One region of the Pseudomonas sp. HC1(2025) genome, then DNA from elsewhere that is predicted to be linked to it. Evidence: predicted binding sites of a transcription regulator. Region 1 holds the regulator's gene; each other region holds the start of a gene.

Region 1 (10,288 bases):
GGCGACAAACGCCAGAAGAATCCCAACCAGGCTCAACACATCCATCAGTGACAGGCCTCCACCAGATGCTTGCCGATGTCATCCAGGCTGTAGACCGCGTCGGCCAGGTCGGCCTTGACGATGGCCATGGGCATGCCATAGATCACGCAGCTGGCTTCATCCTGGGCCCAGATCGAGCTGCCGCCCTGCTTGAGCAGGCGTGCGCCTTCGCGACCGTCGGCGCCCATGCCGGTGAGGACCACCGCCAGAACTTTGTCGCCGTAGGACTTGGCCGCCGAACCGAAGGTGATATCCACGCACGGCTTGTAGTTCAGACGCTCGTCACCCGGCAGGATTTTCACCGCGCCGCGACCGTCGACCATCATTTGCTTGCCACCTGGGGCCAGCAACGCCAGGCCCGGACGCAGAATGTCGCCGTCTTCGGCTTCCTTGACGCTGATGCGGCACAGCTTGTCCAGGCGCTCGGCAAAGGCCTTGGTGAATGCGGCGGGCATGTGCTGGATGAGCACGATGGGCGCGGGGAAGTTGGCCGGCAACTGGGTCAAGACCCGCTGCAAGGCCACCGGGCCGCCGGTGGAGGTCCCGATCGCCACCAGTTTGTAGGCCTTGCGCTTGGGCGCAGGCGAGGCCGGACTCGGCGCTGCTGTACGCGCCGGGGCCACGGCAGGCCGTGCCACCGGGGCTGGGGCCGGGCGCCCGAAACTGCTGCTGGTCGGTGCCGGCGCCGCTACCGGGGCGGGAGCCACCGGCGCGCGGAAGCTGCTGCGGTTGCTGCGCGAGATGCTGTGCACCTTCTCGCAGAGCATCTGCTTGACCTTTTCCGGGTTGCGCGAGATGTCTTCGAAATTCTTCGGCAGGAAGTCCACGGCGCCAGCGTCCAGCGCGTCGAGGGTCACTCGGGCGCCTTCGTGGGTCAGCGACGAGAACATCAAGACCGGGGTCGGGCAACGCTGCATGATGTGGCGCACGGCGGTGATGCCATCCATCATCGGCATCTCGTAGTCCATGGTGATCACGTCCGGCTTCAATGCCAGGGCCTGATCAATCGCCTCTTTGCCGTTGGTGGCCGTTCCGACCACCTGGATGTTGGAATCCGCTGAAAGAATTTCCGAGACGCGGCGGCGGAAGAAACCCGAATCGTCCACCACCAGAACCTTGACTACCATAACCACTCCGTTAGGCCGGGCGAGGGACAACCGCCCTGCCCGGGCCGAATCAAATACGCCGTGCGGCGTAACGCTTGAGCATGCTCGGAACATCGAGAATCAGCGCGATCCGACCGTCACCGGTAATGGTCGCACCCGACATGCCTGGCGTTCCTTGCAGCATCTTGCCCAATGGCTTGATGACCACTTCTTCCTGGCCAACCAGTTGATCGACGACAAAGCCGATACGCTGGGTGCCCACGGACAGGATCACCACGTGGCCTTCGCGCTGCTCTTCATGAGCGGCGGACGCCACCAGCCAACGCTTGAGGTAGAACAGCGGCAGGGCCTTGTCCCGCACAATCACCACTTCCTGACCATCGACCACATTGGTGCGCGACAGGTCGAGGTGGAAGATTTCGTTGACGTTGACCAGCGGGAAGGCGAACGCCTGGTTGCCCAGCATCACCATCAGGGTCGGCATGATCGCCAGGGTCAACGGCACCTTGATGACGATCTTCGAGCCCTGGCCCTTGGTCGAGTAGATATTGATCGAGCCGTTGAGCTGGCTGATCTTGGTCTTCACCACGTCCATGCCCACGCCACGGCCGGACACGTCGGAAATCTCGGTCTTGGTCGAGAAGCCCGGGGCAAAAATCAGGTTGTAGCACTCAGTGTCGGTGAGGCGGTCGGCGGCGTCCTTGTCCATGACGCCGCGCTTGACCGCGATACCGCGCAGGATATTGGAGTCCATGCCTTTGCCGTCATCGGTGATCGACAGCAGGATATGGTCGCCTTCCTGTTCGGCGGCCAGGATCACTTTGCCCAGGCGCGGCTTGCCGCTGGCTTCGCGCTCTTCGGGGGTTTCCACACCGTGGTCGACCGCGTTGCGCACCAAGTGGACCAGCGGGTCGGCCAGGGCCTCGACAAGGTTTTTGTCGAGGTCGGTTTCTTCGCCCACCAGTTCCAGGGCGATCTCTTTCTTCAACTGCCGGGCCAAGTCACGGACCAGGCGCGGGAAGCGCCCGAAAACCTTCTTGATCGGCTGCATGCGCGTCTTCATCACCGCGGTCTGCAGGTCGGCAGTGACCACGTCGAGGTTCGACACGGCCTTTTGCATGGCTTCGTCGCCGCTGTTCAGGCCCAGGCGCACCAGGCGGTTACGCACCAGCACCAGTTCGCCGACCATGTTCATGATGTCGTCCAGGCGCGCGGTATCGACCCGCACGGTGGTTTCGGCTTCACTGGCCGGGGCTTTCTCGGCAGCTGCCGGCGCGCGGGCTGGCGCCGGGGCGGCGGCACGGGCCGCAGCCGGTGCAGCAGCCTTGGCGGCAGCGGGTGCCGGCTTGGCCACCGCTGCGGTGGCGGTCGCGGTGGCTGCGGCGCCAGGCGCTACTTCGGAGAACTTGCCCTTGCCGTGCAATTCGTCGAGCAGGGATTCAAATTCATGGTCGGTGATCAGGCCATCCGCCGCCGGTGCCGCAGCAGCAGGCGTGGCAGCGGCAGGTGCAACCGCCGCAGCGACTGCCGGCAGGGCATCGGCGGCAAACGAGCCTTTGCCGTGCAACTGATCCAGCAGTGCTTCAAATTCGTCGTCGGTAATGTCGGTGCTGGCCGCTGGCGCTGCCGGCTCCACAGGCGCCGGTGTGGCTGCCACGGCGTCCGGGGCGAACTGGCCCTTGCCGTGCAACTGGTCGAGCAATGACTCGAACTCGGCGTCGGTGATGTCTTCGCTGGTCGGCACCATGGCCGGCGCAGCCGCTGCCGGTGCTTGTGCCTCGGCCTTGACGGCATTGAGGGAGTCCAGCAGTTGTTCGAATTCGCTGTCGGTAACGTCGGGCTCAGCCACCGGCTCAGGCGCCGCCTCAACCACCGGGGCGGCAGATACAGCGGCAGGCTCTGCCAGGCGCGCCAGGGCGGCCAGCAGTTCCGGGGTGGCAGCCGTAATCGGTGCGCGTTCGCGCACTTCATTGAACATGCCGTTGACCGCGTCCAGGGCTTCGAGGATCACGTCCATCAATTCCGAATCAACGTGACGCTCACCCTTGCGCAGGATGTCGAACACGTTTTCGGCGATGTGGCAGCACTCCACCAGCTCATGGAGCTGGAGGAAGCCGGCGCCCCCTTTTACAGTGTGAAAACCGCGAAAAATTGCATTGAGCAGGTTCGCATCATCCGGTCGGCTTTCCAGCTCGACCAGTTGCTCGGACAACTGCTCTAGAATTTCGCCGGCCTCTACAAGGAAATCCTGAAGGATTTCTTCATCGGCGCCGAAGCTCATATTGCGTGCTCCTTAGAAGCCTAAACTGGACAGCAAATCGTCTACGTCATCTTGACCTGACATAACGTCTTCACGTTTATCGGCATGAATCTGCGGACCTTCACCCTTGGCGAGGTGTTTTTGTGGATCTTTTTCCGAGAGGATCGCTTCGCGGTCGTGTTCGATGCCGGCAAAACGGTCGACCTGACCGGCCATCAGCACCAGTTTGAGCAGGTTGCTTTCCACTTCGGTGACCAGCAGGGTCACGCGCTTGATCACCTGGCCGGTCAGGTCCTGGTAGTCCTGGGCCAGCAGGATGTCATTGAGGTTGCTGGAAACCGTGCGGTTTTCCTGCTCGCTGCGTGACAGGAAACCCTCGACCCGGCGCGCCAGCTCGCGAAATTCTTCAGCACCCACTTCGCGCCGCATGAAGCGACCCCAGTCAGCGCTCAACGCCTTGGCCTCATTGGCCATGCCGTTCACCAGGGGCGTGGCGTTTTCCACCAGGTCCATGGTGCGATTGGCTGCCGCCTCAGTCAGCCTGACCACATAGGACAGGCGTTCGGTGGCATCGGTGATCTGCGAGATTTCCTCGGCCTGGGGCATGTGCGGGTCGATCTGGAAATTGACGATCGCACTGTGCAACTCACGGGTGAGCTTGCCCACTTCCTGATACAGGCCGCGGTCGCGGGTCTGGTTGAGCTCATGGATCAACTGCACTGCGTCGCCGAACTGGCCTTTTTCCAGGCTTTCGACGAGTTGGTGAGCATGTTTTTTCAGGGTCGACTCAAAGTCGGCCTGCGATGATTCTTTATGCTCCATAGCTCCCCCGTGGCAGCATCAATGACCGATGCGTTCGAAGATTTTTTCAATCTTCTCTTTCAAGGCCAGTGCAGTGAATGGCTTGACCACGTAGCCGTTGACCCCGGCCTGGGCGGCTTCGATGATCTGTTCACGCTTGGCTTCAGCGGTCACCATCAGCACAGGCAGGCTGCGCAGCTTTTCATCAGCGCGCACGTGGCGCAGCAGATCGATACCGGTCATGCCAGGCATGTTCCAGTCGGTTACCAGAAAGTCGATGCTCCCGCTGTTGAGGATCGGAATCGCCGTAATGCCGTCATCCGCCTCGACCGTGTTAGTGAACCCAAGGTCACGCAACAGGTTTTTTATGATCCGCCGCATCGTTGAGAAGTCATCAACGATGAGGATTTTCATGTTCTTGTCCAATTCGACCTCCAAGCAGTCTTAAACGCGTCCAGCACCTGGGCGCGCCATATCATTCAACAGGCATTACACAAAAAGGACTGCTGGGGCACATCACGGGCCGCTCCCGCCGGGCTTGCGCCGTGGCGGTTATCGTTCGCACTGTCCCCACACTGCCTGTCAGCGCGCTCGCCACTCTCCCAAACGCCCCCGCAAGCGGGCCGCGCATTGGCTATGTAGCTGGCTGACCCGCGATTCGCTGACCCCCAGGACCTCACCGATTTCCTTGAGGTTCAGCTCTTCGTCGTAGTACAGCGCCAACACCAGCCGCTCACGTTCCGGCAGATTGGCAATCGCCTCTGCCAGGGCGCCCTGGAAGCGTTCATCTTCCAGGTCGCGTGAAGGCTCCTGGTGAGCGCTCGCGCCATCCTCGTGCAGCCCTTCATGTTCGCCGTCCTGCAGCAGGTCGTCGAAACTGAACAGGCGGCTGCCCAAGGTATCGTTCAAAATCCCGTAGTAATCGTCGAGACTCAATTGGAGTTCGGCCGCAACTTCGTGATCTTTAGCGTCTCGACCGGTTTTTGCTTCAATTGAGCGAATTGCGTCACTCACCATCCGGGTATTGCGGTGGACCGAACGCGGCGCCCAATCACCTTTACGCACTTCATCGAGCATCGCGCCACGGATACGGATACCCGCATACGTCTCGAAACTCGCACCCTTGCTCGCGTCGTACTTGGTCGACACTTCGAGCAGGCCGATCATCCCCGCCTGGATCAGGTCTTCGACCTGGACACTGGCGGGCAGGCGTGCCAGCAGGTGGTAGGCAATGCGCTTGACCAGGGGCGCATAGCGCTCGATCAATTCGCCCTGGCTGTCACGCGCTGATTTTTTGTAAAGGTTGTAGCCGCTGGCTGTCATAGCACCGGTCCCGCACTCGTCTGATGCACCAATCGCTCGACGAAAAACTCCAGATGCCCCCGGGGATTGGCGGGCAGTGGCCAGGTATCGACCTTCTGAGCAATTGCCTTGAACGCCAACGCGCATTTCGAACGAGGGAACGCTTCATAGACTGCACGCTGCTTTTGCACAGCCTTGCGCACACACTCGTCATAGGGAACTGCGCCGACGTATTGTAAGGCGACATCGAGGAAGCGATCCGTGACCTTGGTCAACTTGGCGAACAGGTTGCGCCCTTCTTGCGGGCTCTGGGCCATGTTGGCAAGCACGCGGAAGCGGTTCATGCCGTAGTCGCGGTTGAGCAGTTTGATCAGGGCGTAGGCGTCGGTGATCGAGGTGGGTTCGTCGCAGACCACCAGCAATACTTCTTGCGCGGCGCGCACGAAGCTGACCACGGACTCGCCGATCCCGGCGGCAGTGTCGATCACCAGCACGTCGAGGTTGTCGCCGATATCACTGAAGGCCTGGATCAGGCCGGCGTGCTGCGCCGGGCTCAGATGCACCATGCTCTGGGTGCCGGAGGCGGCCGGGACGATACGAATCCCCCCAGGCCCCTGCAACAGCACGTCGCGCAGCTCACAGCGGCCTTCAATGACATCGGCCAGGGTATGTTTGGGCGTCAGTCCCAGCAGAACGTCAACGTTCGCCAGGCCCAGGTCGGCATCCAGCAGCATGACGCGGCGGCCAAGCTCTGCCAGGGCCAGGGACAAATTCACTGACACGTTAGTTTTCCCGACGCCACCTTTGCCGCCGGTCACCGCGATCACCTGTACGGGATGCATGCTGCCCATGTTCTTTCTTTACCTTGTCTTGCTTAGCCGCAGGCTACATAGGGTGGCCGCGGTAGCAGACCATCGATGTAGGTACATTGCACTGTGTTGCATGTTGCCGTTCAGCCGACCCGCTTGGCTGGGTTGTGATAGAGGTCGGCGAACATATCCGCCATCGCCTCTTCACTGGGTTCGTCCTGCATTTGCACACTGACCGCGCGGCTGACCAACTGATGACGGCGCGGCAGATGCAAGTCATCCGGGATCCGCGGCCCGTCGGTCAGGTAGGCGACCGGTAATTCATGGCTGATGGCAAGGCTCAACACTTCGCCCAGGCTTGCGGTTTCATCCAGCTTAGTCAGGATGCAACCGGCCAGCCCACAACGTTTGTAGCTGTGGTACGCAGCAGTCAGAACCTGTTTCTGGCTGGTTGTTGCAAGTACCAGGTAATTTTTCGACTTGATCCCGCGCCCGGCCAGGCTTTCCAGTTGCATGCGCAATGCCGGGTCGCTGGCTTGCAGGCCAGCGGTATCGATCAGCACCACGCGCTTGCGCAGCAGCGGGTCGAGGGCGTTGGCCAGGGACTGGCCCGGGTCGACATGGGTCACCGGCACATTGAGGATCCGGCCCAGGGTCTTGAGCTGTTCCTGGGCACCGATGCGGTAGCTGTCCATGCTCACCAGCGCAATGTTATGGGCGCCGTACTTGAGGACATAACGGGCGGCCAGCTTGGCCAGGGTGGTGGTCTTGCCCATGCCGGCAGGGCCGACCATGGCAATCACGCCACCTTCTTCAAGGGGTTCGATTTCCGGGGTCTGGATCATCCGCGCCAGGTGCGCCAGCAACATGCGCCAGGCCTGGCGAGGCTCTTCTATGCCGGTGGTCAGTTCCAGCAAGTCGCGCGACAACGGGCCGGACAGGCCGATGCGTTGCAGGCGACGCCAGAGGTTGGCCTGTTGCGGCTTGCTGCCTTGCAACTGGTTCCAGGCCAGCGAGCCCAACTGCACTTCCAGCAGTTCACGCAGGCCATTGAGCTCAAAACGCATCGAGTCGAACACGCGCTGGTCAACCGCAGCGGCCGGTGCTGGCGCGGCGGGACGTGGCGGCTCGACAAAAGTCGGTTCGACGAGTGGTTCGGCCGCCGTCAGCGGCAGGCCGGCAAACAATTGGCGATTGGTGGTCGCATCGCTGTCGCCACGCATGCTCAGCTCGGCCTGGGCCGAGACAATACGCGAGGCGGTCTTGCGCAACTCGTCTTCGAGTTCCATGTTCGGCACGCGCGGCGCCAAGGCCTGGGGTTTGTAATCCAGGGCAGCCGTCAGCTCGACACCGCCGGCAATGCGACGGTTACCGATAATAGCCGCGTCGGCGCCCAGTTCATCACGAACCAGCTTCATGGCCTGACGCATATCGGCGGCGAAAAAACGCTTTACTTGCATAACCCACTACCTCAGCCGTTGGGCCCTACTGTCGCGACGATAGTCACTTGCTTATTGTCAGGAATTTCCTGGTAAGCCAAAACGTGCAAATTCGGTACTGCCAGGCGTCCAAACCGCGACAACATCGCCCGGACGGGGCCTGCCACCAGCAGAATCACCGGTTGGCCCTGCATTTCCTGGCGCTGTGCGGCGTCAATCAACGAACGCTGCAGCTTTTCAGCCATGCTTGGCTCCAGCAGGACGCCCTCTTCCTGGCCCTGCCCTGCCTTCTGGATACTATTGAGCAATATTTGTTCCAACCTTGGTTCCAAGGTGATCACAGGCAGCTCAGAGTCAAGCCCTACAATGCTTTGGACGATGGCGCGCGACAAACCGACGCGCACCGCAGCCACCAGCGCGGCAGTATCTTGACTCTTGGCGGCATTGTTGGCGATAGCCTCGGCAATGCTGCGAATGTCCCGCACCGGCACCTGTTCGGCCAACAGCGCTTGCAGCACCTTGAGCAGTTGCGACAGCGACAACACCCCCGGCACCAGCTCTTCGGCCAGCTTTGGCGAGGCCTTGGCCAGCAATTGCATGAGTTGCTGGACTTCTTCGTGGCCAATCAACTCGTGGGAGTGCTTGTACAGAATCTGGTTGAGGTGGGTCGCCACCACCGTGCTGGCATCGACCACGGTGTAGCCCAGGGACTGCGCCTGGCTGCGCTGGCTGACTTCGATCCACACCGCGTCCAGGCCAAAAGCCGGATCTTTGGCGGTTATGCCGCTGAGGGTGCCGAAGACCTGGCCGGGGTTGATCGCCAGTTCGCGGTCGGGGTAGATCTCGGCTTCGGCCAGGGTCACGCCCATCAGCGTCAGGCGGTAGGCACTGGGGGCCAGGTCGAGGTTGTCGCGGATATGTACGGTGGGCATCAAAAAGCCCAGGTCCTGGGACAGCTTCTTGCGCACGCCCTTGATCCGCGCCAGCAACTGGCCGCCCTGGTTGCGGTCCACCAGGGGGATCAGGCGGTAGCCGACTTCCAGGCCGATCATGTCGATGGGGGTCACGTCATCCCAGCCCAACTCCTTGGTTTCCTGGGCGCGGGCCGGCGACGGCAGCAGGTCTTGCTGGCGCTCCACCTCTTTCAAGGCCTGGACCTTGATGGTGTTCTGCTTTTTCCAGAACAGGTACGCCCCGCCGGCGGCCAGCGCGGCCATGGTCAGGAACGAGAAATGCGGCATGCCCGGCACAATGCCCATGATCGCCATGATGCCGGCCGCCACGGCCAGGGCCTTGGGTGAGGCGAACATCTGGCGGTTGATCTGCTTGCCCATGTCTTCGGAGCCGGACGCACGGGTGACCATGATCGCCGCAGCTGTCGATAACAACAGTGATGGCAATTGCGCCACCAAACCGTCACCAATGGTCAACAGGGCGTAAACCTTGCCTGCATCGCCAAAGGTCATGCCGTGCTGGAAGATACCGACCGCCATGCCGCCGATCAGGTTGATAAACAGGATCAACAGGCCGGCGATGGCGTCGCCGCGCACGAACTTGCTGGCACCGTCCATGGAGCCATAGAACTCGGCTTCCTGGGCCACTTCCGAGCGGCGGGCCTTGGCCTGGTTCTGGTCGATCAGGCCGGCGTTGAGGTCGGCGTCGATCGCCATTTGCTTGCCGGGCATGGCGTCGAGGGTAAAACGCGCGCTGACCTCGGAAATCCGCCCGGCGCCCTTGGTCACCACCACGAAGTTGATGATCATCAGGATCGCAAACACCACGATACCGACCACGTAGTTACCGCCGATCACCACCTCGCCGAAGGCCTGGATCACCTTGCCGGCGGCGGCGTGGCCGTCCTGGCCGTGCAGCATCACCACCCGCGTGGAGGCCACGTTAAGGGCCAGGCGCAGCAGCGTGGCAACCAGCAAAATGGTGGGGAAGACCGCAAAGTCCAAAGGCCGCAGCGCGTACACGCAAACCAGCAGCACGACGATAGACAGGGCAATGTTGAAGGTGAAGAACACGTCCAGCAGGAACGGCGGCATCGGCAACATCATCATTGCCAGCATGACCAACAGCAACAACGGCACACCCAGATTGCCTCGCGAGAGGTCCGTCAGAGTGCCACGGGCTGTGTTGAACATATTAGAGCGATCCACCGGTATTCCTCGTCACCTTGAAGCAAACTTTTGACGCCGAGAGGCGTCCTGAAGGCGGTATTGCAAGAAGCCTTCCAACTTTTGCTTCAGGGACGAGATCGTTCCCACGCAGGCGCGTGGGAACGACCATCAGAGTGGACGCACGTTTGATGCCTGCTTGCCTTTCGGACCCTCTACAACCTCATATTCCACCTTCTGGCCCTCCGCCAGCGACTTGAAGCCGTTGCTTTGAATGCTCGAGAAGTGCACAAACAGGTCCTCTCCTCCGGCGTCTTGCGTGATGAATCCAAAGCCCTTTGAATCGTTAAACCACTTCACCGTACCCGTTGCCATTGCCCTTCTCCCAAATCAGTGCCTGTTCCCGGTCTAT
Region 2 (10,288 bases), 160 kb from region 1:
ACCTGAAGTACTACGACGGTTCGGTGCAGCAGATCGAGCGCATCCCGCAAGAACTCAAGGAGCTCTACGCGACGGCCTTCGAAGTGGACACCAAGTGGATCGTTGACGCCGCCAGCCGTCGTCAGAAGTGGATCGACCAGGCCCAGTCCCTGAACCTGTACATCGCCGGTGCTTCGGGCAAGAAGCTCGACGTGACCTACCGCATGGCTTGGTACCGTGGCCTGAAAACCACCTACTACCTCCGTGCCCTGGCCGCGACCAGCACCGAGAAGTCGACCATCAACACCGGTAAGCTGAACGCTGTATCCAGCGGCAACCACGGTGATGATTCGGTGCTGGCTGCTCCAGCCGGTCCGGCGCCAGTGCCAAAGGCCTGCGCGATTGACGAGCCGGATTGCGAAGCTTGCCAATAAGCTGAGCCCGCCCTGGGGCTAACCCTCCAAGGCTGAAAAGCCCCCGATACACCCAAAGTGTATCGGGGGCTTTCTTTTGCCCGGAAAAACCCTCGTACGAGACTAGATCAACACGGTGGCTATACCCGATGCAGGCACACCGCCTCGCTGCCCCCACAGCTCAATGCGGCCGTCAATCACCGCCATCGAATGGCCGCCGTACTCCACCGTCCCGACCTTGCTGTTCCTCAAGTCGGCATCGGTCGCCTGCCTGTAAAGCCCCTTGAGCCCTATGCGGTCCAAACCCTCTCGCGAATACTCTCCATCGTTAAGGGTCTTGATGGCATCCTTGAAACTGCGCGCAGCCTTACCATCGTTGTTTTCCATCTGGGCCCGCTTGGCGCTCGCGGCAAATATGAAGTTGGCGGACGTTATCATCGAAGGATCATCTCCCTCGAATCGGGCCTCCTTTGCGGCCTCCTTGAATTCTTCCTTGGAAAAATGAACCTTGTATCCATCGCGCATCGTCACGTCATAGCCATCGCCCGCCCCTTTAACCTCCTTGAACACATCCGTAGGCTCCTTGCCATACCGCATCATGGCGGCCTTTATTGCGGAAACCGTCACACAATTGCCGTCAGGCCCTTGCTTGAAACCACTCCAGATATTGCCCGATTCTTTACCGGTTCCCGGCTTTTGACCGGGGTTGCTGTTATCAGGCTTGTAGTTGAAATAATTCCTCCCGTTGGTATAAGGCTTATCGGACATTTTTTCGGCAGGGCCAAACCCCGCAGGGTTCACTCTACCGCCGCCGCCACCGCCACCTCTTGGCGATGGCGGGCTGGGTGGCGCTACGTCATCACTGGGAAACCATTCGTCCAGCATCCGCTTGAGAAACTCGAGAAACTTGCTATCCGCGCTCTCGCCCAGCTTGTTTAGCGCCTCCTTGAATTTTTCGTCACCCATTTTCTGGCGCAGATCATTCAACTTGTCGCGCAGATCCTGCACCGTCTGGGTCTTGCCGGCTTGCTCGGCATCGAACAGTTGGCTGAGCAACGTCTTGACCGTCGACGCTTCGCCAGCAGGCCCAACGGCAGGCAACACCGTCGGTGCCGCAGCCGGTGTGAACATCACGCGCCCCGTACCTGGTGCAGACCACCCTAGACTCTCCATGCTCCGCCCTCCCAAGATTGGTGAGCCAACAGGGCTCTGGCCCCATCAGTGGCGAAGCAGGAGCGGAGTGTTCCTTCCCATGCATTTCAACGCGTTACCTGATGCTCTGCGCTGGGTTTTCCTACGCCCACAAAAAAGCCCCTCCTAGGAGGGGCTTCTTGTGCAGCACTAGCGCATCAGGTCATCTGAATGATGGTCTGCATGATGGTGCTCTGGGTGGAGATGGTCTTGGCGTTCGCCTGGTAGTTGCTCTGGGCCTTGATCAGGTCCACCAGCTCATTGGTCAGGTTGACGTTGGAGTTCTCCAGGGAGTTGGCCACGATCGAGCCCAGGGTCCCGGCTTCTGGTGCATCGTAGCCAGGCTGGCCCGAGGCGAAGGTTTCTTTCCAGGTGGTGCCACCTGCGGGCTGCAGGCCTTGCTCATTATTGAAGCTGGCCAGGGAGATCTGGCCGATGGCCTTGCTCTGCTGGTTGCTGAAGGTGGCGAACAGCACACCGCTGCCGTCGATTTTCAGCCCGGTGATTTCGCCGGTGGCATAGCCATCAGTGATCGGCGGGTTGCGGTAGCTGGCCGAGTTGTACTGAGTGATATCAGACATGTTGATCGCAATACCGCCCGGGTTGGCAGCAGCCCCGTTGTCAGGGTTCCACACGCCATTGTCCATGACGCCCGGCTTCCAGTTGCTGATGGTCAGGGTGGTGTTGGATACGGTGCTTGGCGGAGTGACGATCCCCTTGAGCGTGCCTGATGTATCAAATGTCACCGTGGAGGCCACCGGCGCAACCGCACCTGTGCCCTTGACCGGCGTACCGTCAGGATTGCGTCCGTCGATCAGGGTGTAGGACTTCCAGGTATTGGAGCCGGTTTTCACCATGTACTGCACCATCTCATGGGCATTGCCTTGAGTGTCATACAACGTGGTGCCGTACTGCTCGGTAAACGTGCTCGCTTCAGTCGGATCAAACGGGCTGGTCGTCTGGTCGATCACCGGCTTGGAGGAGTTCAGGTTGCTGCTGGAATCAACCTTGGTCGACGCTTTGGGCGGCAAGTTGGACAGGTTGATCCGCAGGTCGGTCAGGCCGCTCTTGGAGATTTTGCCATCTTCATCGGCAGCGTAGCCCTGCAGGCGCGAGGTGCCGGTGTTGTTGGTGATGTAGCCGTCCTTGTTCGCCTGGAACGAGCCATTACGGGTGTACTCCAGCGAGCCGTCGCTGCCCTTCTGCACGAAGAAGCCGCCGCCCTGGATACCCATGTCCAACACGCCACCGCTGCCGTTGACTTCACCCTGGGTGAATTGTTGGGAGACCGCCGCCAGGTTAACGCCCGTGCCGATGGTTTTATTGCCAGTGCCCAAGCGGGACGCCGCATAAATGTCGCCGAACTCTGCGCGGGACGACTTGAAGCCAGTGGTCGCGACGTTGGCGATGTTGTTGCCGGTCACGTCCAGTTGTTTGTTGGCCGCATAGAGGCCGCTAAGGCCGATATTAAAAGACATGTTTCTCTCCTCTTGCCGTATCTAGCCGGCTCTATGTACCGATAGTCTGAATTTGCGACAGCTTGATGCTGCCCATGCCGCCAGAAAGATTGAGCAGCATTTCGCCGCCAGTCTGGCTCAAGGTCACGCTGGTGACCGTGGCCGGCAGCGAGGTTTTCAGGGCAACCGAATCACCAGCGTCATTCTTGGTGCTGGCCGCGAAGGTGTAGGTGCCGGAATCCAACTGCTCGCCCGCCTCGTTCTTGCCGTCCCAGATAAAGTCCGACTTGCCGGCGCTCTGGGCGCCCAGATCGATGGTCTTGACCAGCTTGCCGTCCTTGTCGGTGACCTTGACGGTGACGTTGCCCACCGACGAACCCACGGCGACCGAGCCGGTGAAGCTCTTGCTGGTGTCGACCATGGCCTTGTTGGTTTCGATAATCACCGAACGCCCGACCAGCGACGAGGCTTGCAGTGCCTGCGACGACTTGTAGTTGCCGGTGATGGTGTTCACCGAGTCGTTCAGGGTGTTGATGCCTTCCAGGCTGCTGAACTGCGCCAGTTGCGCGACGAACGCGCCGTTGTCCTGGGGCGACAGCGGGTTCTGGTTCTTGAGCTGGGTAACCAGCAGTTGCAGAAACGCATCCTTGCCCAGGGACTGGTTGCCCGAGGCCGCCTTGGCCGTGTCGGCCAGGTTGCCCTGGCTGGACTTGGCATCCTTGACCTTGGAGTCGAACAGACTCTGGATCGTCGACTGATTCGACACATCGTTAGTGACAGACATGCTTTAGCGCCCCTTATCACTGACCGAGGGTCAGGACCTTCTGCATCATGGCTTTGGCGGTGTTCATCATTTCCGCGTTGGTCTGGAACGAGCGACTGGCGGAAATCATGTCAGCCATTTCCTCGACCACGTTGACGTTGGGGTAGTACACGTAGCCCTTTTCGTTCGCGGCAGGATGATTGGGCTCGTAGCGCGCTTCGAGGTTGCTCTGGTCTTCGACCACCCCCAGCACCTGGACGCCCTGGCCGGCAGCATCCTGGCTCTGGAACAACGAATCGCTGCCGCCGTTCTGACCGGCCTGAAACATGGTGGCGAACACCGGGTGCCGGGCGCGGTAGGTCTGGTCGATGCTCGACGACACTGTCTCGGCGTTGGCAATGTTACTGGCGACCGTGTTCAGACGCGTGGTCTGGGCGCTCATGCCACTACCGGCAATATTGAAAACACTGGATAGAGACATGGCTTACTCTCCGCGCAGGGCTGACATCAGCCCTTTGAATTTGCTGTTGAGCAGGGTGAAGCTGGCCTGGAAGTTCACCGAGTTCTCGGCGTAGTTCGATTGCTCCAGCTGCGCATCGACGGTGTTCTGGTCGATCGACGGCTGCATCGGCGTGCGATACATCAGCGACTCATCGCCACTGCTCAGGCCCTGGGCTTCGATATGACGGTTATTGGTCATGTTCAAGGCGAAGGAGCCGTTCTTGGTCTTGTCGCTCTGTGCGGCGAGCACGGCGGCAAAGTCCAGGTCCCGAGCCTTGTAGTTCGGGGTATCGGCGTTGGCGATGTTGTTAGCCAGGACTTCGGCACGCTGGGCGCGGAAGCCCAGGGCTTGTTCGTGGATACCGAGCGCTTTATCGAAGCTGATGCTCATGGCGGAAACCTTTAGGGGCTGACCTGCTTTTCGTAACAGGGTTATAGCAAGCCCCATGCCAGGTTTATCAACCCCAATAAATCAAGGGGTTAGGCAGGCATTGCCGGCGGCAATGGCGCAAAAGCGGCAACGCTTTTCCGCGAAACGTCAGGAAAGCGGCAATGGGCATTGCCGTTTAAAGAAAGCGGCAGGAGCCGGATTGCCGGTTCCTGCGGAGGTGGCCTGGAGGAGTGCCATCAAGTCAGAACCAATACGTTCTCTTTCCATTCGTGCCCCCTGCCATCGGAAATCTTGCCCGCTGTGGCTCGCTGTCCCACTTTGCCCCAGCGCTCCTCCATTCCCCCAATTACCGCCATCGAGTGCGCGGTACCGGCACCGCCCACATCCTTGTCTATCGTACCCACCATGCCACTTTGCAAGTCGCGCAAAGTCCCCTGCCTGACATGATCCTTCAGGCCCAACCGGACAAACACATCCTTGGTGTACTCACCGTTTTTAAGAGAGTCCAAGGCCTTGGCATAGCTGTGCCCTGATCCTTCGTGGTTTTCGTTCTGCGCCCGCTTGGCACTGACGGCGTATATAAAGCTGGCGTCCTTGATCATCGCGGGATCACTTCCTTTGAGCCCGGCGTGCTGGGTGGCCTGTTGCAGTTCCTGCCGGGTCAAATCCACGGTTTTCCCATCCCGCATGGTGACATGGTAGCCATTGGCGGTTTTCTTCACGTCCTTGAAGATATCGGTCGGTTTCTGGCCAAAACGCTGCATTGAGGCCTTGATGGCTGAAATAGTGGCGCAGTTGCCGTTTTCACTCTGGAAAAAACCGCCAAAAATATCCGCGGTTTTTCTCCCCGGCGTCGCGCTATTGGAAGGAAAAAAATTGTTGTGAGCCAGGGCAGAATTACCGCCGGATGGATAAGCGCCATAATTGAAAGGCTGGCTCGAAGCCCTGGGATTACCCGAGACAAAATTCATACCCGGCGGCCTGGGGCCATGGGCGCCAAATACAGGCCTTGAACCTGCCTGCCCTCTTCCCGCCAAGGGGTCATCGATACGCCGCTGTTCAACTGAAGAATCGAATGCAAACCGTGCGCCTTGCGGACCGTACCCTGATGAAACGTTTCCCATACACCCTCCTTCTGGTGAGCGCGACGAAGAGTCAATCCCACCGTCGCAAACACGACTTTTCGTATTGGGCGGGCTGAATTTGCCCACCCAATGCTGGGTGGTGAGGAAGGAAACATCAGTTCCAGCAGGGCACGCCCCAGGATCGCCGGACAAAAAAAAGGAGCCCCTGGGGGCTCCCTTTTGCGTCGGCTCGGCTCAAGCCATCACTTGGCCTGGTAGATAATGCCTGGGCTGCACTGCACCATCTGGTAATGATCCGGCAAACCGTTCAGCGCCTCGGACGCGCCGAGGAACAAATAGCCGCCACGCTTGAGCGTACCGTGGATGCGCAGCAGGATGTCCTTCTTCACTTCAGCCGAGAAGTAGATCAAGACGTTGCGGCAAAACACGATGTCGAACTTGCCAAGGCTGGCGTAGCTGTCCAGCAGGTTGAACGAGCGGAACTCCACCCGGCTCTTGATCGGCGCCTTGACCGCCCAGCGCCCGGCGCCCTTGGGGTCGAAGTAACGCTGCAGGCGCTCCGGGGACAGGCCGCGGCCCAGGGCCAGGCTGTCATATTCGCCGGTCTTGCAGTTGGTCAGCATGGTGCCGGACAGGTCAGTGGCAACAATTTGCACCCCGGCCTTCAACTGGCCCATGTTGGTCCGTTCGAACTCATCGATGGACATCGACAGCGAATAGGGTTCCTGCCCAGACGAACACGCCGCCGACCAGATGCGCAAGCGCTGGCCAGGGCTAGCCTTGATGGCCTCGGGCAATACCTTGTTCTTGAGCACCTCGAAGGGGTAGGTGTCACGAAACCACAGGGTTTCGTTGGTAGTCATGGCATCGACCACCATCTCCTTGAGCCCGCTGCGCGGTTGGCCCTGGATGCGCTGTACCAACTCGCCCAGGGACTTGATGCCCTGCTGCTCCATCAATTTGTTGAGACGGCTTGATACCAGGTATTGCTTGTTTTCACCGAGCAATATGCCACAGGCTTTTTCCAGGAAGACCCGGAACTGTTCGAAATCCAAATTACCCGTAGACAATGAAACCGCCTCTTAACTCGTGTGACCGCCAGGGAGAAAGCCCCTAGCCGTGATCTGCAGATTTGATCCGTTCAACGACCCGGGATGCCAGGTCATCAGGACGGAATTTGGCCAGGAAGTCATCGGCACCGACCTTCTTGACCATTGCCTGGTTGAATACACCGGACAATGAAGTATGCAGGATGATATGCAATTTTTGCATGCGTGGGTCGTTGCGTATCTCGGCCGTGAGGGTGTAGCCGTCCATTTCCGGCATCTCGATGTCGGAAATCATCATCAGGAATTCTTCTTCCGGCTTCTTGCCTTCATCCACCAGCTTGCGCAGGTAGTCCAGCGCCTGGCGGCCGTCATTGAGCGCCACCACTTCGACACCGACGGTCTGCAGGCACCGGGACACCTGCTTGCGCGCCACCGACGAGTCATCCACCGTCAACACCCGCAGGGACACGGCCTTCTGCTGGGTCTGCTCATCCACCACACCCACCGAAATATGCTCCGACGTCGGCGCCACTTCCGCGAGGATCTTCTCCACGTCGATGATTTCCACCAACTGGTTATCGACCCGCGTCACTGCCGTGAGGTAGTGGTCGCGCCCGGTGCCCTTGGGTGGTGGATGGATCTCTTCCCAGTTCATGTTGACGATACGTTCCACCGAGCGCACCAGGAAACCCTGGGTCTTGGTGTTGTACTCGGTGATGATCACAAACGGGTTCTCGCGATCCTGCAAACCGGCAGAACCGGTGGCCATCGCCAGGTCAAGAATCGGAATCGTCGAGCCACGGATGTTGGCCACGCCACACACCACCGGGTTGGACTTGGGCATTATGGTGAGCTTGGGGCATTGCAGCACCTCCCGCACCTTGAAGACGTTGATGCCATATAGCTGCTTGCCATCGAGTCGAAACAGCAACAACTCCAGGCGATTCTGCCCTACCAGCTGTGTGCGCTGGTTCACTGAATCCATTACACCCGCCATGCCCAGACTCCTACGCTACAAAACTTACGGGTACGACGCGCCCCCAACACGAAACGGCACGCGCTTTGCTTTTTATTGGCCATGGACATCAAAACGACAGTTTCCCGACGCCTTCGCTCGCCACAGTACCGCAGATTACTCTGCGCCTGGATGGCGTTGCTTGCCTTGGGCGCAGGCCACCAGGCCCACGCCGACAACGTCACCTTGCCTGATCTGCTTATCGGCGTCACTCAAGGCTTTCTTGAGTTCACTGTAGAAGATTATCTGGCGAGCACCCAGACACCGGGCCGTTATGAAATCCAGGTCAACCAACTGGACCCGCGTTTGCGCATGCCCATGTGCGACAAGGAATTGACAGGCTCCCTGGAAAGCCCAGCCCAGCCCATTGGTCGCGTGACCGTGCGCGTGCGCTGCGACGGCAGTTCGCCCTGGACCGTGTTCGTGCCGGCCCAGGTCCGGTTGTTTCGTGACGTAGTGACCGTTACTCGCCCGCTCAAGCGTACCGGCATCATCGGCTTTGAAGACGTGGCCCTGCGCGAGCGAGACATCAGCCAGATCAGCCAGGGCTACCTCACCTCCGTGGACCAGGCGGTCGGGCAGAAACTGACCCGACCAATGGTAACCGACCAGGTCATCACCCTGGTTCACCTGGAACAGGCAGAAGTGGTGCGCAAAGGTGACCAGGTGGTGATATCCGCCAGCAGTGGCGGCCTGAACGTGAAAATGCCGGGAGAAGCCCTGGCCAATGGCGGGATGAGCGAACAGATTCGCGTGAAGAACCTCAACTCCAAGCGCGTGATCAAGGCCCGGGTAACAGCGCCTGGCCAGGTGGAGGTCGCGCTATAGATCACTGGCGTGGGACGCTGGCTTTTCCTACACTGTGCCGAGATCACGCTGTACACAGGTTTATTGTCGATCGAGCCTAAAGTTTGTCCGGGTATGGCCGAAAACATGGCAAGCGTCCAAATACCCAGAGGTTTTTTAACATGGTCATTGATTTCAGCCGATTGAACAGCGCCCAGGCAACGCCCGGCGGCACGCGTACCAACGCGGCCAAGGACAGCGTTGAAGCCAAGGCCCCGGCACTGCCCGCCAAGACAGAACAAACCGCTTCGACCCAAAGTGGCGAATCGGTGCATTTGAGCAACGAGGCTCAACAGTTGCAGAAGATCACGGACTCGCTGCGCGATCAGCCAGTTGTCAATAAAGCCCGCGTGGCCGAGTTGAAACAGGCGATTGCCGATGGCAGCTATCAGATCGACAACGACCGTTTAGCCGGCAAAATCATCAAAGCCGAGCGCTAGGCCAAGGCCTGCGCCAGGCTTTTGGACGCTTAAAACCCAAGGCCAGCCATGCACGACGAAAATCTGCTGCACCTGATCACTGAAGACCTGGCTCCCGCGCAACACCTACTGGAGCTGCTTCAAGACGAATTCGTAGCCCTGTGCGGCCGCGATATGCGCCTGCTGGAAGATATCCTGGCACGCAAGCAATCGTTGATCATCCTGCTTGAACAACACGGCCAGAAACGCAGCCAGATCCTGCTCAGCCTGGGCCTGCCCGCTGATCACAGCGGCCTGGAGCAGTTGGCCAGCCACTCGTCGGTCGGCGACCAGTTGCTGGCCCAGAGCGCAGCGCTCAATGAGTTGTTGATCAACTGCCAGCAAGCCAATGTGCTCAATGGCCAGTCGATCCAACTGCAGCAAGCCACCACCGCCAACCAGCTGCGCATCCTCCATGGCGGCGAACCTCCAGCACTGTATAACGCCCAGGGCTCCACCTCACGGCTGGTCAAGCCCAGCACCCTCAGCCAAGCCTGACGCCGGTTTATTGCGCGCCCTATCAAGGCGTGCCACATGCTGGCAAAATGCCGGTTCTTGCGTGTAGTCGTATTTTGTCTGGAGATGGAAGAACCGTGTTCAACACCCTTAGCGCGGAAGATGCTCCGCAGCCCCCCAAGGTCCTCACCACCCCTCTGGAAATTGCCAGCACCCTGCGGCTGCTGCAAGAGAGCCACGACCCGCTGATCATCACCTTCCACGAACGCAACCAGCGCTTCCAAAGCTACCTGGTGGATGTCGACAAGGACAGCAAGACCCTGAGCCTGGACGAAATGATCCCGCCCGAAGGTGAACGCTATCTGGAGAATGGCGAAGCATTTCGTATCGAAGGCTTTCACGAAGGCGTGCGCGTGGCCTGGGACAGCAATGGCCCGCTGACCATCGGCGCAAAGGACGGCCACCGCATCTATAAAGGCAGCCTGCCAGAAGAAGTGGTCTACCATCAGCGCCGCAATGCCTTTCGCGCGGCATTGAAACTGGCGCAACTGGTGAATATCGAACTGGGTGGCGAGAAACTCAAGGCACCTATCAGTGGCAAGCTGCTGGATATCTCCGCCACCGGCTGCAAGCTGCGTTTTGAAGGTGATATCTCCGAGCGCCTGCAACTGGGCCAGGTGTACG
Region 3 (10,288 bases), 470 kb from region 1:
ACAGAAGCCTCCGCCATGGAGGCTTTTTTCTGCCTGTTGCTCCCTGCTTCTTAAACCAGGCCGTTACGCTGGGCAAGCTCGATCAGGTCCACCAGGGACCGGGCGTTGAGCTTGAGCAGCAAGCGCGTCTTGTACGTGCTCACAGTCTTGTTGCTGAGGAACATGCCATCAGCGATCTCTTTGTTGGTCTTCCCCTGGGCCAGTTGCTGCAGCACCATCATCTCCCGGCCTGAAAGCCGCTCGACCATGTCGGCTTCGCAGGTATTACCCTGGCTGGAACGCACCGAGTTGAGTGCCTGGTTGGGGAAGTAGCTGTAGCCGGACAGCACCGCCTTGATCGCGCTCAGCAACTCGGTCAGATCCTGTTGCTTGCACACGTAGCCAGCCGCGCCCGCGTGCATGCAGCGCATGGAGAAGTGGCCCGGCGCCTGCGACGTCAACACCAATACCTTGAAGGGTTGCGCCTGCTTGGTGGAAGACAGGCGACAAATAACTTCCAAACCGTCAAGTTTGGGGATTCCAATATCCAGGATGACAATATCCGGCATATGCTCCCGCGCTAGTTGCAACGCGTCGACTCCGTTATCGGTCTCTGCAACGACCTCATAACCATGACGTTCCATTAGCATGCGTACAGCAAGGCGAATGACGGGATGATCATCCACGATCAGCACTTTATTCATGGGCAAGTCCAATTTCGCTGTTCGAATTATTCAGAACCAGCACAATAGCCTAGTCGTTTCCTCCTTGGCATAGCACTCCCCCCCAAGTAACGACAAGCAGAGACCCAACCCACAAAGTTATGAGAATAGGCCTACAAAAAAACGCCTATATGGATGTGTGGGTTATTGTTTGGCCTTTCAGAACTTTCCGTGAGCAAACATATTTTGAGCAAAAAAAAGCCTGCCGAACCAGCAAAAGTAAACACGACGCACGCCACTTTCAGGAAATGCCCCTTGCCAGGGTTGTACCGACAGGGACCATTACAGAAAAACACCTCTCGGAAAAGTTCCATGGGAAAATTCACTACTAACGATGTACCGAACCATCTGACAGATAATTCCTAAGACAAAACCAGGTATCTGATCCGTCCTACTAATTAACCGAATGAATTTAAACATAAATACTCATATACGGTTAACCTACCAACTTCCAGATACAAAAATCACAAGCAACCCATAATAAACAGCAACACCCTCAACATCAGAAAAAACATTAAACATAATTAAACAACGACGCCAAAAATTACAGTCAAAAAAAATGGCCCCTCATTCGAGGGACCACTTTTTATCCAGCCTGGACGACATCAGAACAACTTGCGGCCCTTGTTGGCCGCAATGCGCATGCGCAGAGCGTTGAGCTTGATGAAGCCAGCGGCGTCGGCCTGGTTGTAGGCGCCGCCATCTTCTTCAAAGGTCGCGATGTTGGCGTCGAACAGCGACTCATCGGACTTGCGACCGGTGACAATCACGTTGCCCTTGTACAGCTTCAAGCGCACAACGCCGTTCACATGGACCTGGGACGCGTCGATCATCTGTTGCAGCATCAGGCGCTCAGGGCTCCACCAGTAGCCGGTGTAGATCAGGCTGGCGTACTTGGGCATCAGCTCGTCCTTGAGGTGAGCCACTTCACGGTCCAAGGTGATGGACTCGATGGCGCGGTGCGCGCGCAGCATGATGGTGCCACCCGGGGTTTCGTAGCAGCCACGGGACTTCATGCCCACGTAGCGGTTTTCGACGATATCCAGACGGCCGATACCGTGCTCGCCACCGATACGGTTCAGGGTCGCCAGTACGGTGGCCGGAGTCATTTCGACACCGTCCAGCGCAACGATGTCGCCGTTGCGGTAGGTCAGTTCCAGGTATTGCGGCTTGTCAGGAGCGTTCTCCGGAGAGACGGTCCATTTCCACATGTCTTCTTCGTGCTCGGTCCAGGTGTCTTCCAGCACGCCGCCTTCATAGGAGATGTGCAGGAGGTTGGCATCCATCGAGTACGGGGACTTTTTCTTGCCGTGGCGCTCGATCGGGATTGCGTGCTTTTCAGCGTAATCCATAAGCTTTTCACGGGACAGCAGGTCCCACTCACGCCAAGGAGCAATCACTTTCACGCCTGGCTTCAAGGCATAGGCGCCCAGTTCGAAACGCACCTGGTCGTTGCCCTTGCCGGTGGCACCATGGGAAATGGCGTCTGCACCGGTTTCATTGGCAATTTCGATCAGGCGCTTGGCGATCAGAGGACGTGCGATGGAAGTACCCAGCAGGTACTCGCCTTCGTAGACGGTGTTGGCGCGAAACATCGGGAAAACGAAATCGCGGACGAATTCTTCGCGCAGGTCGTCAATGTAGATCTCTTTGACGCCCATGGCTTGCGCCTTGGCTCGTGCAGGTTCGACCTCTTCGCCCTGACCCAGGTCAGCGGTAAAGGTCACCACTTCACAGTTATAAGTATCCTGCAGCCACTTGAGGATCACCGAAGTGTCCAGGCCGCCGGAATACGCGAGAACGACCTTGTTTACGTCGGCCATGCCATCACTCCACGGGGTTTTACGGAAAGGCGTCGATTCTACCGATCAAAACCGTGAAATTACAGGGGCGCGACAGCAAATGAAGATAAAGCGACAGATTATGTCGGGCGAGCGACGAATGGCCGCACCTAAGAGGTCGCAGCTGCGTTCGCCGGGCCCGCAGCCTGAGGCGCCGGCTTTTCTGGGGCGGGCACGCGGTCGAGGTGGATATTCACCCGTCGGTTCTTCGCCCGGTTGGCCGGATTGGTATTGGGTACCAGTGGATAACGTTCACCGTGGAAACGCAGCACGATCTGCGACTCGGGGATGCCGTTGGCCTTGAAGAAGTCCATCACGGCCAAGCCCCGGCGTCGGGACAGGTCACGATTGGTCAGGCGGTTGCCGCTGTTGTCCGAATGGCCGTCCAGTTCGATATGGTTGACCGTAGGGTCGGCCTTGATGAACTCAAGCATCACCATCAACTTGGCCTTGGCGGCCGGGTCCAGGTCGATGCCGCCGCCCGGAAAGCCGACTTCAGCCTGCTTGACCTGCTCGAAGTTCATCGGCAGCAACTTCGCGGTACACAACTGGTAGTCGCTGTAGGCCTTGTTAAAGCGTACCGGCAGCAGGCGGATCTCCGAATAACCGCCATCCCGCGAATAGTGGCGCACGGTCGGGCTGCGGCCATCGAGCAAGCCATTTAACAGGCGCCCGGCCTGGGCCTGGGAACTGTTGAACAGCACATCACCACTGCCGGCCCGCACGGCGCCGAGGTTGATATCACCGCGCCCAGGCTGCCACGGCGCGGCCGCCGCCAATAGTGTTGCAGAGCCGACGCCCAACGCACCGTTGTAGGCTTTCAAACGAAATGTCGCCTGCTCGCCGGCCCGGCGCACGAACTCACCCGAACCAAAATCGGCGATAGGTTGGCTCAAGCGGCACTCGAACTTGTCGCCTTCCACCTTCCACTCAATATTTTCCAGGCGCGTCTGGAACGTCAGGGCCATCGCGGGCAGGCTGGCGAACACGCTGAGCAGGGCTAGATATTGCTGGCGCACGGGCGGCTCCACTGGTTTCTACAACACAACAAGGCGTCATACATCGTTAAGGCATACCCAGGGATATCGGTCGCGTCCTGCAAAACTTGATAGCGAGTGCCTGCAAGAGTCTTTTCCGGTAGCATTCCCACCAGATTGACCCGCCTGGAATCCCCAATGTCCGACCGCCTGACCCTGCTGCGTCCCGACGACTGGCATATTCATCTTCGCGATGGTGCTGCGTTGCCCCAAACCGTGGCCGATGTTGCGCGCACGTTTGGCCGCGCCATCATCATGCCTAACCTGGTACCTCCGGTGCGCAATGCCGCAGAAGCCGACGCCTATCGCCAGCGCATCCTCGCTGCGCGGCCGGCCGGCAGCCGCTTCGAACCGTTGATGGTGCTCTACCTGACCGACCGCACCCAGCCCGCCGAAATCCGCGAGGCCAAGGCCAGCGGTTTCGTACACGCTGCCAAGCTGTATCCGGCCGGCGCCACGACCAACTCCGACTCCGGCGTGACCAGTATCGACAAGATCCTGCCCGCCATCGAAGCCATGGCCGAAGTGGGCATGCCGCTGCTGATCCACGGTGAAGTCACCCGTGGCGATGTCGATGTGTTCGATCGCGAGAAGATCTTCATCGACGAACACATGCGCCGTGTGGTCGAGCTGTTCCCGACCCTCAAGGTGGTGTTCGAGCACATCACCACCGCAGACGCCGTGCAGTTCGTCACCGAGGCGTCGGCCAACGTCGGCGCGACCATCACCGCGCATCACCTGCTGTACAACCGCAACCACATGCTGGTGGGCGGGATCCGGCCGCACTTCTATTGCCTGCCGATCCTCAAGCGCAACACCCACCAGGTGGCGTTGCTCGATGCGGCTACCAGTGGCAGTGCGAAGTTCTTCCTCGGCACCGACTCGGCGCCCCACGCCCAGCACGCCAAGGAAGCGGCCTGCGGCTGTGCCGGCTGCTACACCGCTTATGCGGCGATCGAGCTGTACGCCGAGGCCTTCGAGGCGCGTAACGCCCTGGACAAACTCGAGGCTTTCGCCAGCCTCAATGGCCCGCGTTTCTACGGCCTGCCGGCGAATACCGACCGTATTACCCTGGTCCGTGAAGACTGGACCGCCCCCACCAGCCTGCCATTTGGCGAGCTGACCGTTATCCCGCTGCGCGCCGGTGAAACACTGCGCTGGCGCCTGCTGGAGGAACACAAGTGAGTGAAGACCATTACGACGACGAACAGGAACACGGTGGCGGCGGTTCGCGCCATCCGATGGCCGAGCGTTTTCGCGGCTATCTGCCTGTCGTTATCGACGTAGAAACCGGCGGCTTCAATTGCGCTACCGATGCGCTGCTGGAAATTGCAGCAACCACCATCGGCATGGACGAACAGGGCTTTGTGTATCCAGAACACACCCATTTCTTCCGCGTCGAGCCGTTTGAAGGCGCCAACATCGAAGCCGCAGCCCTGGAATTCACCGGGATCAAGCTCGACCATCCGTTGCGCATGGCCGTTAGCGAAGAAGCGGCATTGACCGATATCTTCCGTGGCGTACGCAAGGCCTTGAAGGCCAACGGCTGCAAACGCGCGATCCTGGTCGGCCACAACAGCAGCTTCGACCTGGGCTTCCTCAACGCCGCCGTGGCGCGCCTGGACATGAAGCGCAACCCGTTCCACCCGTTCTCCAGCTTTGACACCGCCACCCTGGCTGGCCTGGCTTATGGCCAGACCGTACTGGCCAAGGCGTGCCAGGCAGCCGGTATCGACTTCGACGGTCGCGAGGCCCACTCAGCTCGCTACGACACCGAGAAGACTGCCGATCTGTTCTGCGGCATCGTCAACCGCTGGAAGCAGATGGGCGGCTGGGAAGATTTCAGCGACTGATTGAATCGCCAAATCCCACGCATAAAAAAACCGGCCCTCTCAGGCCGGTTTTTTTTCACCGCGAACCTGGCTTACAGCTTGCCAGCGTTCTCGGTCAGGTAAGCCGCAACGCCTGCTGGCGAAGCGTTCATGCCTTTGTCGCCTTTTTTCCAGTTGGCTGGGCAGACTTCGCCGTGCTCTTCGTGGAATTGCAGAGCGTCGACCAGGCGGATCAGCTCTTCCATGTTACGGCCCAGCGGCAGGTCGTTGATGATCTGCGAGCGCACAACGCCCTTGTCGTCGATCAGGAACGCGCCACGGAAAGCCACGCCGCCTTCGGACTCAACGTCGTAGGCCTTGGCGATGTCGTGCTTCATGTCGGCAGCCATGGTGTATTTGACTTTGCCGATGCCGCCATCATTGATAGCGGTGTTGCGCCAGGCGTTGTGGGTGAAATGGGAGTCGATGGAAACGGCGACCACTTCAACGTTACGCGCCTTGAAATCGTCCATGCGGTGATCCAGGGCGATCAGCTCGGACGGGCAGACGAAGGTGAAGTCCAGCGGATAGAAGAACACCAGGCCGTATTTGCCTTTGATGGCTTCAGACAGCTTGAAGCTGTCAACGATTTCGCCATTGCCGAGGACGGCTGGGACGTCGAAATCCGGGGCTTGTTTGCCGACGAGTACGCTCATTGGTTATCTCCTGATGGTAATTGAAGTAAATGGACCGCCCTTGAGTCTGCCGCGAATTGACGACAGGCCTGTGACGCGATCACGCTTCGTAAAGACCGACCATCATACCTGAAAAAAGCCGTTCGTCAGTGTGGGGGCCAGGGCGGGCAACGGTTTGAGAAAGCACTTTGACAATCATTCTCGTTAACATTAAGATCCATCGCACTTAAGCCTTAAACCGCGATGGTTCTCCCTTATGTATGTCTGCCTCTGCACTGGCGTCACCGACGGACAAATCCGCGAAGCGATCTATGAAGGTTGCTGCAGCTACAAGGAAGTGCGTGAAACCACCGGCGTTGCCAGCCAATGTGGCAAATGTGCCTGCCTTGCCAAGCAAGTGGTACGGGAAACCCTGACAAAACTGCAGGTAGCCCAGGCGGCGATCCCCTACTCGGCAGAATTTACACACGCCTGAAACAGCCTATTTTAAAGAACCGGACTTAGTGTCCGGTTTTTTTATGCCTGTAATTCAAATAGTTAGGGCCAAGACGCGGAACACAAACATTCTTATTCCGATTAATTTTCATTTATTATTCAATAACTTAGGTTTGACACCAGTAATTGTGCAGCTCAAACTCCGCCCTATATACAACGAACACAGGGCAGGACCCCAATCATGAAAGGCGACATCTCAGTCATCCAGCAACTCAACAAAATCCTTGCCAATGAACTGGTCGCGATCAATCAGTACTTCCTGCATGCACGCATGTATGACGATTGGGGTCTGGAAAAGCTCGGCAAGCGTGAGTACAAGGAATCGATCAAGGCCATGAAGGACGCGGACGCGCTGATCAAGCGCATCCTGTTCCTCGAAGGCCTGCCGAACGTCCAGGACCTGGGCAAGCTGAACATCGGCGAGCACACCCTGGAAATGCTCAACAGCGACCTGGGCTTCGAGCGCAAGAGCCATGCCGACCTCAAGGCCGCCATCGCCCATTGCGAAACCAAGGGCGACTTCGGCAGCCGCGAACTGCTGGAAGATATCCTCGAAGACCAGGAAGAACATATCGACTGGCTGGAAACCCAAGTTGGCCTGATCGACAAAGTGACCTTGGAGAACTACCTGCAATCGCAAATGGGTGAATAACCCATCGCCTGCCGGTAAACATCAGGCACAAAAAAGCCCCGCTCTCGAATGAGAAGCGGGGCTTTTTATTGCGCGCCGATTACGCTTCGGTCTTGGCTGCCGCTTTTTCAGCAGCATCCTTGATCAGCGCTTGCAACGAACCATCAGCCGCCATTTCGGTAATGATGTCGCTACCGCCGACCAGCTCACCGGCCACCCACAGTTGTGGGAAAGTAGGCCAGTTGGCGTACTTGGGCAGATTGGCGCGGATTTCCGGGTTTTGCAGGATATCGACGTAAGCGAACTTTTCGCCACACTGCATGACAGCCTGGGAGGCCTTCGCGGAGAAGCCGCACTGCGGGGCATTCGGCGCGCCCTTCATGTAAAGCAGAATGGTGTTGTTAGCAATCTGCTCTTTAATCGTTTCGATGATATCCATGGAACACCTCGGCTGGAACTTTGCGACTCACAGGTCGGCACGGTGGCGCATTGTAACGCAAAATCCCAGCGTGGTGCTCGGGCTCCCCGACAGACTCACTGCGTCACGCCGCCGCGACCTGCACCGGCACGCCATTCAATGCCGCGTTGCCCGACAACTCATCCAACTGCCGCTCATCCGTCAGGTCGTTGGCGCTGGCCCCCGGCTGCGCGCTGGCAATGTTCATGTGCACGCCCGGCCGATCATGACCCCAACCGTGGGGCAGGCTGACCACGCCGGGCATCATCTCCAGGCTGGCCAGCACTTGCACCTCGATCATGCCGATCCGCGAACTGACCCGCACACGCTGCCCGTCACTGAGCTGGCGATTGGCTAAGTCATCCGGGTGCATCAGCAACTGGTGCCGCGGCTTGCCCTTCACCAGCCGGTGATAGTTATGCATCCATGAATTATTGCTGCGTACGTGCCGGCGGCCGATCAACAGCAACTCATCGACCTTGGGCAACGGCAATGCGGCAAACCGCGCCAGGTCCGCGAGGATCACTGCTGGCGCCGCCTGCACCCGACCATTGGCGGTTTTCAAGCGCGCGGCCAGGTTGGCCTTCAGCGGCCCCAGGTCCAGGCCGTGGGGATGCTCGGCCAACATCGCCACTGACAACTTGTGCGTGGAGGCGTCGCCATAGGCTCCCGCCCGCAGGCCCAGGTCAATCATCTGCGCCGGCGCCAGGGTCGGCTTGAGCGGGTTGCCGGTGCGGGCCGCAAACGCTTGGGCCAGGCCGACGAAAATCTCCCAGTCGTGCAGTGCACCCTCGGGCTTGGGCAGAATCGCCCGGTTGAAGCGCGTGACGTTGCGCACTGCAAACATGTTGAAGGTGGTGTCGTAGTGATCGTTTTCCAGGGCCGAGGTCGATGGCAGGATCAGGTCGGCATAGCGTGTGGTCTCGTTGATATACAGATCGACACTGACCATGAACTCCAGGCCGTCCAGCGCCTGCTCGAGTTGCCGCCCATTGGGCGTGGACAGCACCGGATTGCCAGCCACTGTCACCAGTGCGCGGATTTGTCCTTCGCCCTCGGTGAGCATTTCTTCGGCCAGGGCCGACACCGGCAACTCGCCACTGTACTCGGGACGCCCGGACACCCGGCTCTGCCAACGATTGAAGTGCCCGCCGGACGTGGCCGCCACCAGGTCTACCGCAGGCTCAGTGCACAAGGCACCGCCGACCCGGTCCAGATTGCCGGTAACCAGGTTGATCAACTGCACCAGCCAGTGGCACAAGGTACCGAACGCCTGGGTCGACACCCCCATGCGCCCGTAGCAGACAGCCTTGTCTGCCGCCGCAAAATCCCGCGCCAACTGGCGAATCTGCTCGGCCGGCACCGCGCATTGCGCGCTCATGGCCTCGGCGGTAAAGCCCGCGACAGCGCGGCGCACCTCGTCCAGGCCATCCACCGGCAAGTGGCTGTCGCGGGTCAGGTGCTCGCTGAACAATGCGTTGAGTAACCCAAACAGCAACGCCGCATCGCCACCGGGGCGCACAAACAGATGCTGGTCGGCCATGGCCGCCGTCTCACTGCGCCGGGGGTCGACCACCACCACTTTGCCGCCACGTGCCTGAATGGCCTTCAGGCGTTTCTCCACGTCCGGCACGGTCATGATGCTGCCATTGGAGGCCAGTGGATTGCCGCCAAGGATCAGCATGAAGTTGGTCTGGTCGATATCCGGGATGGGCAGCAACAGGCCATGGCCGTACATCAGGTGGCTGGAAAGGTGATGGGGCAACTGGTCTACCGATGTCGCAGAGAAGCGGTTGCGCGTCTTCAACTGCCCGAGGAAGTAATTGCTGTGGGTCATCAAGCCATAGTTATGCACGCTGGGGTTGCCCTGATACACCGCCACCGCATTGTGCCCATGCCGCGCCTGGATCCCCGCCAGCCGTTCGGCCACCAGGGCGAAGGCCTCGTCCCAGGGGATCGGCTGCCATTCGCTGCCCACCCGCAACATGGGTTGGTGCAGGCGATCGGGATCGTTCTGAATATCCTGTAGGGCCACGGCCTTGGGGCAGATATGGCCGCGGCTGAAGGTGTCCTGTGCATCACCCTTGATCGAGGTGATGGCAATACTGCCATCATCCGAGGTGGTGGTTTCCAGGGTCAGGCCGCAGATGGCTTCGCACAGGTGGCAGGCACGGTGATGGAGAGTCTTGGTCATGGCCAGTCTCTTTATTAGGGCTTTGGCCCGACTATGAGCCGCGCCCATCGGCGGCGCCAGCAACGTTCGCCCCGTGAATCAACGGGCATCAGGCCAGGCCATGGGTAAGCATGAGCAAATGTTTCAGAAACCTCCCACACCGCCCAGGAAACCGACCCAACCTGGCCCGGGGCCGCCATCACACATTGCAAAAGGTCGCGGCGCCAGTGTACAAATGACCCGCTGCTGTCCGTAAACAGGCCTCAAAAGTGCAATTCCCGCCCCTTTGAACACCCCTAAAAAACCGTAGCCTATTGGTAAGACGCGACATTTAGTGTCAATATCGCGCCTTCCCCTATTTCGTCGCCCCGTGCGGCTTTCGCCGCAGGTCTCGCCCGTTGTCACAATAAACAAGGCTTTGAGTATCTGCGGTCTGTTGCAAAAAGG

The links. The regulator FliA, encoded in region 1, starts transcription of late flagellar genes. The targets are predictions, from matches to a motif close to CTAAAGTTTNNNNNNNNNNNGCCGNTAA.
Region 2: flgM (flagellar biosynthesis anti-sigma factor FlgM) is a predicted target of FliA. The motif match lies at 8,749-8,776, and genes of this name have one in related genera.
Region 3: ACSSVH_RS20590 (flagellar protein MotY) is a predicted target of FliA. The motif match lies at 3,625-3,652, and genes of this name have one in related genera.

What each region holds. Positions count from the first base shown of each region.
Region 1 is NZ_CP196017.1:4,121,087-4,131,374, forward strand. Features, by position in the region: gene ACSSVH_RS18230 (flagellar motor protein) at 1-45, opposite strand, end outside; gene ACSSVH_RS18235 (protein-glutamate methylesterase/protein-glutamine glutaminase) at 45-1,166, opposite strand; gene ACSSVH_RS18240 (chemotaxis protein CheA) at 1,216-3,426, opposite strand; gene ACSSVH_RS18245 (protein phosphatase CheZ) at 3,439-4,227, opposite strand; gene ACSSVH_RS18250 (chemotaxis response regulator CheY) at 4,246-4,620, opposite strand; gene fliA (RNA polymerase sigma factor FliA) at 4,789-5,529, opposite strand; gene fleN (flagellar synthesis regulator FleN) at 5,526-6,359, opposite strand; gene flhF (flagellar biosynthesis GTPase FlhF) at 6,461-7,777, opposite strand; gene flhA (flagellar biosynthesis protein FlhA) at 7,789-9,903, opposite strand; gene ACSSVH_RS18275 (cold-shock protein) at 10,048-10,251, opposite strand.
Region 2 is NZ_CP196017.1:4,277,934-4,288,221, forward strand. Features, by position in the region: gene ACSSVH_RS19000 (ribonucleoside-diphosphate reductase subunit alpha) at 1-413, shown strand, start outside; gene ACSSVH_RS19005 (hypothetical protein) at 516-1,523, opposite strand; gene flgE (flagellar hook protein FlgE) at 1,742-3,061, opposite strand; gene flgD (flagellar hook assembly protein FlgD) at 3,093-3,824, opposite strand; gene flgC (flagellar basal body rod protein FlgC) at 3,841-4,284, opposite strand; gene flgB (flagellar basal body rod protein FlgB) at 4,288-4,695, opposite strand; gene ACSSVH_RS19030 (hypothetical protein) at 4,932-5,819, opposite strand; gene cheR (protein-glutamate O-methyltransferase CheR) at 6,023-6,850, opposite strand; gene ACSSVH_RS19040 (chemotaxis protein CheV) at 6,894-7,826, opposite strand; gene flgA (flagellar basal body P-ring formation chaperone FlgA) at 7,908-8,672, shown strand; gene flgM (flagellar biosynthesis anti-sigma factor FlgM) at 8,813-9,130, shown strand; gene ACSSVH_RS19055 (flagella synthesis protein FlgN) at 9,179-9,646, shown strand; gene ACSSVH_RS19060 (flagellar regulator YcgR PilZN domain-containing protein) at 9,742-10,288, shown strand, end outside.
Region 3 is NZ_CP196017.1:4,592,660-4,602,947, forward strand. Features, by position in the region: gene ACSSVH_RS20580 (response regulator transcription factor) at 51-683, opposite strand; gene ACSSVH_RS20585 (argininosuccinate synthase) at 1,307-2,524, opposite strand; gene ACSSVH_RS20590 (flagellar protein MotY) at 2,653-3,561, opposite strand; gene pyrC (dihydroorotase) at 3,718-4,764, shown strand; gene rnt (ribonuclease T) at 4,761-5,432, shown strand; gene ACSSVH_RS20605 (peroxiredoxin) at 5,504-6,106, opposite strand; gene ACSSVH_RS20610 (bacterioferritin-associated ferredoxin) at 6,342-6,560, shown strand; gene bfr (bacterioferritin) at 6,762-7,232, shown strand; gene grxD (Grx4 family monothiol glutaredoxin) at 7,312-7,650, opposite strand; gene ACSSVH_RS20625 (molybdopterin oxidoreductase family protein) at 7,754-9,862, opposite strand.